Regions from separate parts of the Aminobacter sp. Y103A genome, predicted to be linked through region 2. Evidence: predicted binding sites of a transcription regulator. Region 2 holds the regulator's gene; the other holds the start of a gene.

Region 1 (6,389 bases), 970 kb from region 2:
TTGTCGAGCGCCTTCTGCCAGCGCTCGAAATTGGCCGCGACTTCGCGCAGGGCGGCGCGAGGCTTGGGCTTGAGTTCGTCGCTCTCGGCGAGCTGGGCGGCTGCCTGCAGCATCGGCACGCCAAGGGCGCGCGCGGTATCGTGGACCTGGCGGATGGCGGCTTCGCCGAGGCCGCGCTTGGGCACGTTGACGATGCGCTCGAAGGCGAGATCGTCGGCACCCTGGGCGACGACGCGGAAATAGGCCATGGCGTCTCGGATTTCCTGGCGCTCGTAGAAGCGCGGGCCGCCGATGACGCGGTAGTTGAGGCCAAGCGTGACGAAGCGGTCTTCGAACTCGCGCATCTGGAACGAGGCGCGCACCAGGATCGCCATGTCGTTGAGATTGTGTTTCTGGCGCTGCAGCTGTTCGATGGTCTCACCGACGGCGCGGGCTTCCTCCTCGGAATCCCAGGCGGCATGGACATTGACCTTGCCGTCTTCGGGATCGTTGCGATCGGTGAACAGCGTCTTGCCGAAACGGCCCTCATTGTGGGCGATGAGGTGGGCGGCGGCACCCAGTATGTGCGCGGTCGAGCGGTAGTTGCGCTCGAGCCGGATGACGACGGCACCGGGGAAATCCTTGTCGAAGCGCAGGATGTTGTCGACCTCGGCGCCGCGCCAGCCATAGATCGACTGGTCGTCGTCGCCGACGCAGCAGACATTCTTCTGCCCCGGACCACCCGTTTCCTGGGCCAGGAGCCGCAGCCACATATATTGCGCGGTGTTGGTGTCCTGGTACTCGTCGACCAGAATGTATTTGAAGCGCTTGTGGTATTCCTTGAGCACGTCAGGGTAGGCGCGGAAGATGCGGATCGGATGACACAACAGGTCGCCGAAGTCGCAGGCGTTCAGCGTCTGCAGCCGGTCCTGATAGGCCTTGTAGAGCTCGCGGCCCTTGCCGTTGGCAAAGGAGCGGGCGTCGCCCTCGGGGATCTCGGCTGGACCGAGGCCCTTGTTCTTCCAGCCGTCGATCATCATGGCGAACTGGCGCGCCGGCCAGCGCTTGTCGTCGAGGCCCTCGGCCTGGATCAACTGCTTGATCAGGCGGATGACGTCGTCGGTGTCGAGGATGGTGAAGTCGGAGCGCAGCCCTGCCAGTTCGGCATGGCGACGCAGCATCTTGACGCCGATCGAATGGAAGGTGCCGAGCCACGGCATGCCCTCGACCGCTTCGCCGACAAGGTGGCCGATGCGCTGCTTCATCTCGCGCGCCGCCTTGTTGGTAAAGGTGACGGCGAGGATCTGGCTGGGGTAGGCGCGGCCCTGGCTGAGGATATGGGCGATGCGGGTGGTGAGCACACGCGTCTTGCCGGTGCCGGCGCCGGCGAGCACCAGAACCGGGCCTTCGGTGGTCTCGACAGCCTGGCGCTGCTCGGGGTTCAGGCCGTTGAGGTAATCGGGCGCTGACGGCGCCTGGCGCGCGGCCATGGCGCGCGCAGCGATACCGCTGGGCGCAGGCGTGCTGGCGGCCCGGGGCGGCATCCCGCCGGGCTCGTCGAAAAAGGGCATGTCGTCCGGAAAGTCTGACATTTGCCCCGAATGTAGTGATTCGGGGCGGAAAGGCCAGAAGTGTCTCTGTTTTGTTCTGGTTTTGCCGGGAAAAGCGAGCGGTGTTGACCCTGCCGCAGGCGCTTTGCTAGCGTGGCTGACGGCTTGATGTGGCCGGCAGTCCGCGCCCTCCGGGGGTATGGCGAACACATCGGACGCTTCCGTCACCTGATCCCATGGGATGGTGAGAGCACCGGCAATGCGGGCACTGATGGGATTTCTCGCCACAACCAGAGGATCGGAAGATCATGCGAACCTATCGTGACGCAAAGGCGATGGCGAAGGCCATGCGCGAGGCGCTTGCCCAGAAGAACCTCGAAGTCAGCCACAGCGAGGCGCTCGAGATCGTCGCCAGACAATTCGGCGTGGAGACCTGGAACATCCTGTCGAGCAAGCTCGAGAAGGCGGAAGAGCCGACAGGCGGTGCGGTGAGTTTCACCCAGCCGGTGCCGATCTTCCGCATATTCGACGAAGACAAGGCGAGGGGCTTTTACGAGGGATTCCTCGACTGCACTTTCGACTGGGAGCACCGCTTCCACCCCGGCGCACCGCTCTATTGCCAGGTGTCGCGCGGCGACCTGAAGCTGCATCTGTCGGAGCATTCGGGCGACGCCAGCCCGGGTGCGACGGCTGTCTGCTACATGAAGGGCGTCGAGGCCTTCCAGAAGGGGCTGATTGCCAAGAACTACAAGTACAACCGCCCAGGCCTGGAGCGGCAGGACTGGGGGCTGGAGTGCCAGGTGATCGACCCGTTCGGCAACCGCATCCGTTTCATGGAAAGCGAAGACTGAGCGCTTGTCGAAGCGCCCGCGCCGACCTCGCGCGGGCGCTTTTTTCGTGGCCGCGGCGATCACGCAACAGTGAAACCAACTACATTTGCATACGTTAAACTCCCGGCCTCGGAACCAGACAGGGAGCGAGAAATGACACGACCTGCCATTACCCAGGCGATGATCGATGCCTATGACGAATACACCCACCTGACACTCGACCGGCGCGGCTTCATGGAGAAGCTGACCAGGCTTGCCGGCTCAGGCGCTGCCGCGGCGGCGATCGTGCCGTTGCTTACGACCAACCAGGCGCGGGCGGCGATCGTCGCCGACGACGACAAGCGGCTGAAGGCCGAGGACATTACCTATCCCGGTGGTGCCGGCGAAATGAAGGGCTATCTGGTCCGGCCGGCCGACGCCACAGGCAAGCTGCCGACTGTCATCGTCATTCATGAGAACCGCGGCCTCAACCCGCATATCCGCGACGTGGCGCGGCGGGTCGCGCTCGAAGGCTTCGTGGCGCTGGCGCCCGATTATCTGTCGCCGCTCGGCGGCACGCCGGCGGATGAAGAAAAGGCACGCGAAATGTTCGGCCAGCTCGATGCGGCGCAGACAGTGGCCAATGGCGTCGCCACGGTGGCGTTCCTGAAGGGCCATGAAAGCGGCAATGGCAAGGTTGGCGCCATGGGCTTCTGCTGGGGCGGTGGAACCGTCAACGCGCTGGCCGTCAACGCGCCCGATCTGGCCGCCGGCGTTGCCTATTATGGCTCCCAGCCGAAGGACGAGGCCGATATCGCCAAGATCAAGGCAGCCCTGATGCTGCATTATGCCGGCAAGGACGACCGCATCAACGCCGGCATAGACGCCTACAAGGCGGCACTGGAGAAGGCCGGCAAGGAGTTCCAACTGTTCGTCTATGACGGCGCCCAGCACGCCTTCAACAACGACACCTCGGAAGCCCGCTACGACAAGGCGGCGGCGGAACTGGCCTGGGGGCGAACGGTCAACTTCTTCAAGGAGAAGCTTGCCTGATCAGGCAAGCGGTGAAGGCGCGCGGCTGGCGCGCCTTTCGGCCGGCTCAGGCCACGCCGCGCTTGGAGCGGGCCTGGCGCAGGATGACGCGCCAGCGCAGCATTTCGATCGGGATCGGCCGGTTGTTGTTGGCGATCTCAAAAAGTTCGTTGTTGATGTTGCGAAGCGAACGCCAGAAATCATAGTCGCTGATGCGAGGGTCGCAGGCGAGTTTGTTGGCCGTTGCTTCGATGTCAGTGTGCATGCCTTGCCTCAAAGCCGTCCGGTGCCCGCCGCCGCGACTCAACTTCGCTTGCATGGGATTGTCGGAGGGCAGCGAGGGGCGATCAACGAACCTCAGGCTGTGGCGCAGGTTATAAACAGGTAAGGTTAATCGCCTGTGGCCTTGAAGCCACTATGCGGGCTTGCGTTTGATGCCGATCGAGCGACCGGCACGCTCGGGCGTCGGCAAGGCGGCATGGGCGGAGCGCATAGCGTCGAGGCTCGCCATGATGTCCTGAGGGAAGGGCGCGACCTTCGGGCCGTTCATGTCGACATGCAGCGACAGCGTCTCTGACGTCGCCGACAGCCAGCCGTCGACATGGTGCAGTTCCTGGTAGACGCGGAAGCGCTTTTCGTCGTGGTCGAGCAGGTGGAAGGTGGCGGTGACCTTGTCGCCAAGATGCAGCTCCCTGACGTAACAGACATGGATCTCGGCGGTGTAGGTGGTGAGCTTGCGATCGCGGGCATAGGCCGCGCCCAGCCCAAGCAGGTCGAGCGCTTCTTCACCGCCGCGGTCGAACAGCACGTTGTAATAGGCCATGTTCATGTGGCCGTTGTAGTCGAGCCAGGCTTTCTCGACCTCCATGACGCTCGAGACGAACGGTGCAGGCATGGACGATCCTCTTGACCTTAAAGCGCCGCGCGTCCGTCAGGACGCGCAAAGGACGCTGTTAAACTTAGGTTTGTGCATGATCCTTTCCGATAATCCCGATTTTCGGGGTCATGCACGGTGGTGCTGGACAAACTGTCGGGGCTGGCAGATTACCGCAGCATAAGGCGCCGGCAAGGCGCCAGGCTGTTCCAAACGCGGAGGAAAACATGGCTCTGAGCGACCTGAAGGCGATGGCGCGGAACGAGGAGGGGATCGCGGCTGCGCTGGGCATCCTCAAGCAGCAGTTCGGCGAGCGCTTCCAGACCGGCCAGGCGATCCGCGAGCAGCATGGCCACACCACCACCTATCTGCCCAACCAGGCGCCCGATGGCGTGGTGTTCGCCGAAAGCACAGCCGACGTGCAGGACGTTGTGCGGGTCTGTGCCGCGCATCACGTGCCGGTCATCGCCTTTGGCACCGGCACCTCGCTGGAAGGCCATGTCAACGCTCCGGCGGGCGGCATATCGCTCGACATCTCGCGTATGGACAAGGTAGTGTCGGTCAATGCCGACGATCTCGACTGCACCGTCGAAGCGGGTGTGACGCGTGAGGCGCTGAACAATTATCTGCGCGATACTGGCCTGTTTTTCCCGATCGATCCCGGGGCGAACGCCAGCCTCGGCGGCATGGCGGCGACCCGCGCCTCCGGCACCAACGCGGTGCGCTATGGCACGATGCGCGAGAACGTGCTGTCGCTCAGGGCTGTCATGGCCGATGGCAGCGAGGTCGTGACCTCGCATCGGGCGCGCAAGAGTTCGGCGGGCTACGACCTGACGCGGCTTCTCGTCGGTTCGGAAGGCACGCTCGGCATCATCACCGAGGTGACGCTCAGGCTGCAGGGCATTCCGCAGGCGATCTCGGGCGGGGTCTGCCCGTTCCCGACTGTCGAAGCGGCATGCCAGGCCGTCATCACGACGATCCAGATGGGCATTCCGGTGGCGCGGATCGAGCTGGTCAACGCGCTGCAGATGCGGGCGATGAAGAATTACTCCAAGCTCGACTATCCCGAAAGCCCGTGCCTGTTTCTCGAATTTCACGGATCCGACGCCAGCGTGGCCGAGCAGGCGGAGAGCTTTGGCGAGATTGCGACGGAGTATGGCGGCGGGCCGTTCCTGTGGACCACTGTCGCCGAGGAGCGGGCGAAATTGTGGAAGGCGCGCCATGATGCCTATTGGGCGTCGCAGACGCTCAGGCCGGGCGCACGTGCCCTGTCGACGGACGCCTGCGTTCCGATCTCCCGCCTTGCCGAATGTATCGCCGAGACAGAGGCCGACATAGCGCGGCTGGGCCTGATCGCACCGATCGTCGGCCATGTCGGTGACGGCAATTTCCACACGCTGGTGCTGATGGATCAGAACGACCCCGCCGACATCGGCAGGGCGGAGGAATTCGTCAAGAGGCTGGCCGAGCGGGCGATCTCGATGGACGGCACCTCGACCGGCGAGCATGGCATAGGCCAGGGCAAGATGGGTCTGATGGAGCGCGAGCACGGCCATGGCGTGCAGGTGATGCGGACGATCAAGGCCGCACTCGACCCGCAGAATATTCTCAATCCCGGCAAGGTGTTACCCGCGGCGGAACAATCGACAGGGCATTGACGTGGCGTGGGCGGTGCTGCTACTGCGGCGCCGTCCAACCAGGAATCTTATGCGTAGAGACTTCCATCGCTGAAGCGTCGGCCCAAGTGCCGATGAGGCCGAAAGGCCAATACAGACGCTTATGCGTCTCAGACTGCTGACAAACCCCTGGCGAGAGTTGGGGGTTTGTGATTCAGTGGGTGATGTTGAAGCGAGCCGGCCCTGAACAAACCGCACTTGAGATCGTCACGCTCGATCAACTGGTTCCAGTTGATCACCTTCTGCGCAAGATCGATGGTGTTATCGATTTCTCGTTCATCCACGATCTGACAGCGCCGCTTTACTGCGCCGACAATGGTCGCCCGCCACTCGATCCGACCTTGATGTTCAAGGCGCTGTTCATCGGCTACCTGTTCGGGGTGCGCTCGGAGCGGCAATTGGTGCGAGAGATCGAGGTCAATGTCGCCTACCGGTGGTTCCTGCGGCTGAAGCTGACGGACAAGGTGTT
Region 2 (6,389 bases):
CGAGGATCGCTGCAGTTGCGGCGTCGGTCGAGCGCTCGCGGTCGGTGTCCTCGATACGCAGCAGCATGGTGCCGCCGGTGTGGCGGGAATAAAGCCAGTTGAAGAGAGCGGTACGCGCGCCACCAATGTGCAGATAGCCGGTGGGCGAGGGGGCGAAGCGGGTGACGACAGGCATGGCGATTTCCAAGGGAAGCAGTGCGCTTGGCCGAAAAACCGGCGGCGCATGGCGTTTGTGTGCGGTTGATGTAGCATAGAAGGTCTGGGGCGCAAGAGGCAGGCCCGATGGGCGACCGCATGCGGGAGGGGCAGGCCGGTAACAATCCGGTGGTCGAAGCCAGCGAGCGCGACTTGCTGACCTCTCCAGCCGTGCCTGCCGTTGCGTGGACACCACCAGCTCTGCCCGAGAGAGATGCTGCTCCTGACGCCGATGCATCGCCGTTTCAGCGAGGACACAAGTCCTGGCTACGGCAAGGATCGCAATTGCTGGTCGGTCACCGGATCACCGCACGATCCACCCTGGCCGCGATCGAAACGGAACTCGACCGCGGTGCGGCGTTCCTGATTCTTCCGGTTTTTCTGGCCGCCGGTGCCCTGGTGTATTTCGCGCTTCCGAATGAGCCGGATCTCGCGCCGCTCGTCATTGTGTCAGCGACACCGGCCGTCCTCGCCTTCCTAACGCGCGGACGGCGGCCTGTTCACTACGCGCTGGCCGCACTCGCCGCCTCAATGCTCGGCATGGCGGGTGCAAAGTTCGAGACGGAACGCATGGCAACGAAGATGCTGGGCGCCGAGATCTCGACTGCCATCACCGGGCGCGTCGTCGAAATCGACAATCTGGACAAGGGCAGGGTGCGGCTGACGCTCGACGTTCTGGCGACCGCGCGCCCGGTCTTGCGTTATACGCCCGATCGGGTGCGGCTCGTTGCCCGCAAGCTTCCTGAGGGCGTCATGGCGGGGTCCGAGGTGACGGGTTATGTCAGGCTGATGCCGCCGTCCGGGCCTGTGCGGCCGGGCAGCTATGATTTTTCCTTCGAAAGCTATTTCGACGGCATCGGCGCCAGCGGCTTTTTCATGAAAGGCCCGGAGTTTGCTGCAACCACCCAGCCGCTGTCGGCCAGTGATCGTGCATTCGCGTCGATCGAGAATGTGCGCCAGAAGATTGCCCAGCGTATTCGCGACCGCATTGGCGGTCCGGAGGGCGAAATCGCGGCTGCCCTGGTCGTCGGCGTGAGCGGCGGCATTCCCGAGGATGTCAATGAGGCGCTGCGGCGTACCGGGCTCTACCACATCATCTCGATCTCGGGTCTGCACATGGCGATGGTCGCAGGCACGGTCATGCTTTTGATGCGGCTAGGCTTCGCCGCCTTTCCCGGCTTCACCTCGCACCGGCCGGTCAAGAAGTACGCGGCAGGCGCGGCACTGCTCGCCACCGGTGGCTATCTGTTCATTTCAGGCGCCGAGGTCGCGGCGCAACGCAGCTTCATCATGCTGGCGGTGATGCTGACGGCCGTGCTGCTCGACCGCGCAGCACTCACCATGCGCAACCTGGCGATCTCGGCCGTCGTCGTGATCATGATCTCGCCCCACGAAGTCGTCGGGCCGAGCTTCCAGATGTCGTTCGCCGCAACGGCAGCCCTCGTTGGCGCATATGCCTGGTGGTCGGACCGGCGGGAGGAGCAGGCGCTGCCGGTCGGTCAGAGATCGCTGCCGTCCAAAATCTTGCGCTGGCTTGCGACAGTTGCGATAGGTCTCGCCGCGACGTCGGTGATTGCCGGGCTCGCGACCAGCGCTTTTGGCGCATGGCATTTCCAACGTGTCTCGCCCCTCAGCCTGTTCGCCAATCTGGCAGTCAGCCCGTTTGTGTCTGTCCTGGTCATGCCCTTTGCCGTCATGGCTGGCATCTTCATGCCGCTTGGACTCGACGGCCCTTTCCTCGACACGATGGGCTTCGGCCTGAAGGCAATGATTGGCATCGCCACCTGGTTCTCCGAGCGCTCGCCGGTCGATGCGGTCGGCCTTGTCTCGTCACATGCGGTATTGTTGCTCACTGCAGCACTCGTCATCGCGTCGACGGCAACGACCTGGCTGCGCGCCGCCGCACTGCCATTCGCGGCCCTTGGGCTGCTGACGGTCGTGGAAACGGAAACGCCCAACGTTCTCGTTTCGGAAGATGGCCGCCTCGTCGGCGTCCCGGTCGACGATGGCAAGCTGGCCGTCAATCGCGTCCGGCCGAACCAGTTCACCGTCGACAACTGGCTGCGCGCGCTGGCGTCGGAAACTCTCGTCACCCCGGCCCGTTCGGCCGCGAATGCAACGAACGGGACTGTCCGTTTGCCCAGCGAGACCGGCTCACAGCCAACAGCCGAGGCAGATGTCGCCGGTACGATACCCGGCAAACCAGTATCTGGAGAGCTAAACGCCGTCGGCGCGGACGCCTTCGTCTGTGACAGCGGGCTGTGCACGGTTCAACAACCGGAGGGGGCACGGATCGTCCATGCGGCGAATGCGAGCGCCGCTGCACGAGCCTGCGACAACGCGGATCTCATCGTCGTCGACGATGCCACGGCAAGCGACGTCTGCCCCGGCGTGGCCGTGCTCACCAAGCGCGAGCTGGCGCGCCTTGGCAGTGCGTCGATATTCATCACAGCCGCGGCGGCTGGCGTAGATCGGGCGGTCGAGATACGCCACGCCGTGGCGGAACCGTACCGCCCGTGGCATGCGCAGCGCCAATTTTCGCGCGAGGCGAGGGGCCTTCCACCCTACAAGCGAGCGGAGATGCCCCCGAAGACACCTGCCGGGGCAACCACGGCGCACCCGAAAGCGCCGACTGCGACCACACGGTGAGTCCGAAATCTGTACCCGCCGTCGCAGAGCCGTCAGATACGGCACGATAGCAACAGGGCAGATCAGTCCGGCTTACAGATTGCAGCAGGATGGACAGGCCGAGGTGGCGGAAACGCAGCCCCGGCAATCAATAGCGGCGGATCAGGCCGACAAGCTTGCCCTGCACCTTGACCCTGTCCGGTCCGAAGATGCGGGTTTCATAGGCAGGATTGGCGGCCTCAAGAGCGATCGAGGCACCCTTGCGGCGGAAACGCTTGAGCGTCGCTTCTTCGTCGTCGACGAGGGCGACGATGATCTCACCGGGATTGGCCGTGGTCGAGCTGCGGATGACCACAGTGTCGCCGTCGAAGATGCCGGCCTCGATCATCGAGTCGCCCTTGACCTCGAGCGCGTAATGCTCGCCGCCCATGATCATGTCTGGCGGCACCGAAATCGAATGCGTCTTGTGCTGGATGGCGTCGATCGGCACACCGGCAGCGATGCGTCCCATGACGGGAATGGCAACCGCCGAAGCAACATCGTCGTCATTGCCGGCCGACATGCTGCGTGACGGCTCGGGTTTGCGGCCGAGGCTACCCTCGATGACGCTGGGCGAGAACTTCTTCGCCGCGTTGAGGCCAGGCGCGATCGAATCGGGCAGGCGCAGCACTTCAAGCGCGCGCGCCCGGTTGGGCAGACGCCTGATGAAGCCGCGTTCTTCGAGCGCCGTGATCAGGCGATGGATGCCGGACTTGGAGGCGAGGTCGAGTGCTTCCTTCATCTCGTCGAAGGACGGCGGAATACCCGCTTCCTTCAGCCGCTCGTGGATGAATAGCAAAAGCTCGTGTTGTTTACGCGTCAGCATCGCCACCCCCGAGGAATCAGAAGAAAAACAAACCCAGAACAAACACTATCTGTTCCAGTTGTGTTCCGCAACTGTTGATATTTCGTGAAGGGTGGAAGGTGCTGCTCAGCGCAACATCATCACCTGGCAGGCGCTGCCGGCTTCGACTGCAGGCGCGAAGGGCACCCGCACGATGGCGCAGTTGGCGTCGGCCAGCGTGCGCAGCATCGAAGAGTCCTGGATCAGGTAGGGTGTGACGACGAGACCCTCAGCGGTCTCGCGCGCATTCGCGCGGACAAAGTCCTGGCGCAGGTCGTTGGCCGCCATTGCCGTGTCGAGAATGCCGTTGCGCATGTCGGGTGAATAAGGGCGGCCGCCAAGCTTCGCCAGCAGAGGTTTCAGGAAAATCTGCGAGCAGATCAGGCTGGCGACCGGATTGCCCGGCAGGCCGACGCAGCGGCTGTTGCCGAGCCGGCCGAACATCAGCGGCTTGCCCGGGCGCATCGCGATCTTCCAGAAGTTGAGATCCATGCCGAGATCGGTCAGGACACGGTGAACGAGGTCGTGGTCGCCGACCGAAGCGCCGCCCAGCGTGACGATCACATCGGCGTCGGCGGCGAGCGCCTTGGCGACCAGTGCGGAGATTGCCTCGGTGCGGTCGGCGGCGATGCCGAGATCGAGTACGCGCGCGCCAACCGACTGAACGATCGCTGCGACGCCATAGGCGTTGGAGGCGATGATCTGGTCGGGCCCGGGATTGCTGCCCGGCGGCAACAGCTCGTCGCCGGTGGCGATGATGGCGACCAGAGGCGCCCGCAGCACTTCGACGCTGGGATGATTGGCAGCTGCGATCAGCGAGAGCGCTGCCGGGTCGAGCACACGTCCTGCATCAAGGATGAGGTCGCCCTGCTTGAAGTCGAGGCCCCTGGCGCGGATGTTGCGGCCAGCAAGCGTTGGCTCGAGCACCGCGATCTCGCCATTGCCGAGATCGCGAACGTTCTCCTGAATGACGACGGTATCAGTGCCTTGTGGCACCGGTGCGCCGGTGAAGATGCGGACGCACTCGCCTGGTCCGACGGTGCCCGTGAACTGCTTGCCGGCGGGTGCCTGGCCGATAACCTTGAGCTGCGCCGGCAGTGAAGCGATGTCGGCGGCCTGGACGGCGTAGCCATCCATGGCGGAGGCGTCAAAGGGCGGCTGGGTGCGCAGGGCGTGTAATGGAGCCGACAGCACGCGGCCTGATGCCTGGGCAAGGCCGACAGTTTCCGTGCCGCGTGGTTCGGCAGCGTCGAGCAGGCGCGCCAGGGCGTCGGCGACGGGCAGCAGCGCCATCTATTCGGCAGCCTTGTAGTCGCCCGACTTGCCGCCGGTCTTCTCGACCAGCCGGATGCCGGAGATCACCATGCCGCGATCGGCGGCCTTGGCCATGTCGTAGATGGTAAGGCAGGCGACCGAGGCAGCCGTCAGCGCTTCCATCTCGACGCCGGTCTTGCCGGTGACGCGGGCAAGCGCAGTGACGCGCAGGCCGGGCAGCGCCTCATCTGGCTCGATCTCGACCGAAACCTTGGTCAAAAGAATGGGATGGCAGAGCGGCACGAGCTCATGGGTGCGTTTGGCCGCCATGATGCCGGCGATGCGGGCGGTGCCGAGCACGTCACCCTTCTTGTCGTTGCCCGACAGGATCAACGCCAGTGTCTCCGGGCGCATGACGACATGGCCTTCGGCAATTGCCGTGCGTGTCGTCTCGGCCTTGTCGCCGACGTCGACCATGTTGGCCTCGCCGGTGGCGCCGATATGGGTGAGGGTGGTTGCCATGTCAGGCGCTTGCCAGGGCTGCGCCATCGAGCAGCGCACGCGTCGCCGAGGTCACGTCGGCCTGCCGCATCAGGCTTTCGCCGACGAGGAAACTGGAGATGCCGGATTTCTGCAGACGCAGGCAATCGGCATGCGTGAAGATGCCGCTTTCGCCGACCAGCAGCCGGTCTGCCGGCACCATCGGCGCGAGGCGCTCCGACGTGTCGAGGCTGACCTCGAATGTGCGCAGGTTGCGGTTGTTGATGCCGAGCAGGCGCGACTGAAGCTTCAGCGCGCGTTCTGTCTCTTCTTCGTCATGGACCTCGACGAGCACGTCCATGCCGATTTCGAACGCCTCATCCTCGATACGCCTGGCATCGTCGTCGCTCAGGCTCGCCATGATGATCAGGATCGCGTCCGCGCCCCAGGCACGTGCTTCGTGCACCTGGTAGGGTTCGAACATGAAGTCCTTGCGCAATGCCGGCAAGGCGCAGGCGTCGCGCGCGGCGGTCAGGAACTCCGGTGCGCCCTGGAAAGACGGCGTGTCGGTCAGCACCGACAGGCAGGCAGCGCCGCCGTCGGTATAGGCCCTGGCGAGCGCCGGCGGATCGAAGTCGGGACGGATCAGGCCTTTGGACGGGCTCGCCTTCTTGATCTCGGCGATCAGGCCAAAGCGGCTTTCACTGTGCCTGGTTTCGAGTGCCGCGAGAAAGCCGCGCGGCTTGGTGACGTCGCGGGCGCGCGCCTTGAGCTCGGCGAGCGGCAGCAGCGCCTTCGCTGCGGCGATCTCGTCGCGCTTGTAGGCTTCGATGCGGCGCAGGATATCGGCCATGTCTCTATCCGTTCGAAACGGCGACCAGTCGGTCGAGCACTGCCTTGGCGCGGCCGCTGTCGATTGCCTCGGCGGCAAGCGACACGCCTTCGCCGA

What was found. The regulator LexA, encoded in region 2, represses DNA repair genes until DNA is damaged. The targets are predictions, from matches to a motif close to TGTTCNNNNTGTGTTCNG.
Region 1: Amn_RS18335 (ATP-dependent helicase) is a predicted target of LexA. The motif match lies at 1,612-1,629, and genes of this name have one in related genera.

Annotation. Positions count from the first base shown of each region.
Region 1 is NZ_AP017986.1:3,715,023-3,721,411, reverse strand. Features, by position in the region: gene Amn_RS18335 (ATP-dependent helicase) at 1-1,571, opposite strand, end outside; gene Amn_RS18330 (glyoxalase superfamily protein) at 1,838-2,380, shown strand; gene Amn_RS18325 (dienelactone hydrolase family protein) at 2,513-3,391, shown strand; gene Amn_RS18320 (hypothetical protein) at 3,438-3,635, opposite strand; gene Amn_RS18315 (thioesterase family protein) at 3,786-4,265, opposite strand; gene Amn_RS18310 (FAD-binding oxidoreductase) at 4,472-5,902, shown strand; gene Amn_RS18305 (IS1182 family transposase) at 6,085-6,389, shown strand, end outside.
Region 2 is NZ_AP017986.1:2,744,629-2,751,017, forward strand. Features, by position in the region: gene gltX (glutamate--tRNA ligase) at 1-181, opposite strand, end outside; gene Amn_RS13435 (ComEC/Rec2 family competence protein) at 283-2,844, shown strand; gene lexA (transcriptional repressor LexA) at 2,972-3,688, opposite strand; gene Amn_RS13445 (molybdopterin molybdotransferase MoeA) at 3,794-4,999, opposite strand; gene moaC (cyclic pyranopterin monophosphate synthase MoaC) at 5,000-5,482, opposite strand; gene trpC (indole-3-glycerol phosphate synthase TrpC) at 5,484-6,293, opposite strand; gene trpD (anthranilate phosphoribosyltransferase) at 6,298-6,389, opposite strand, start outside.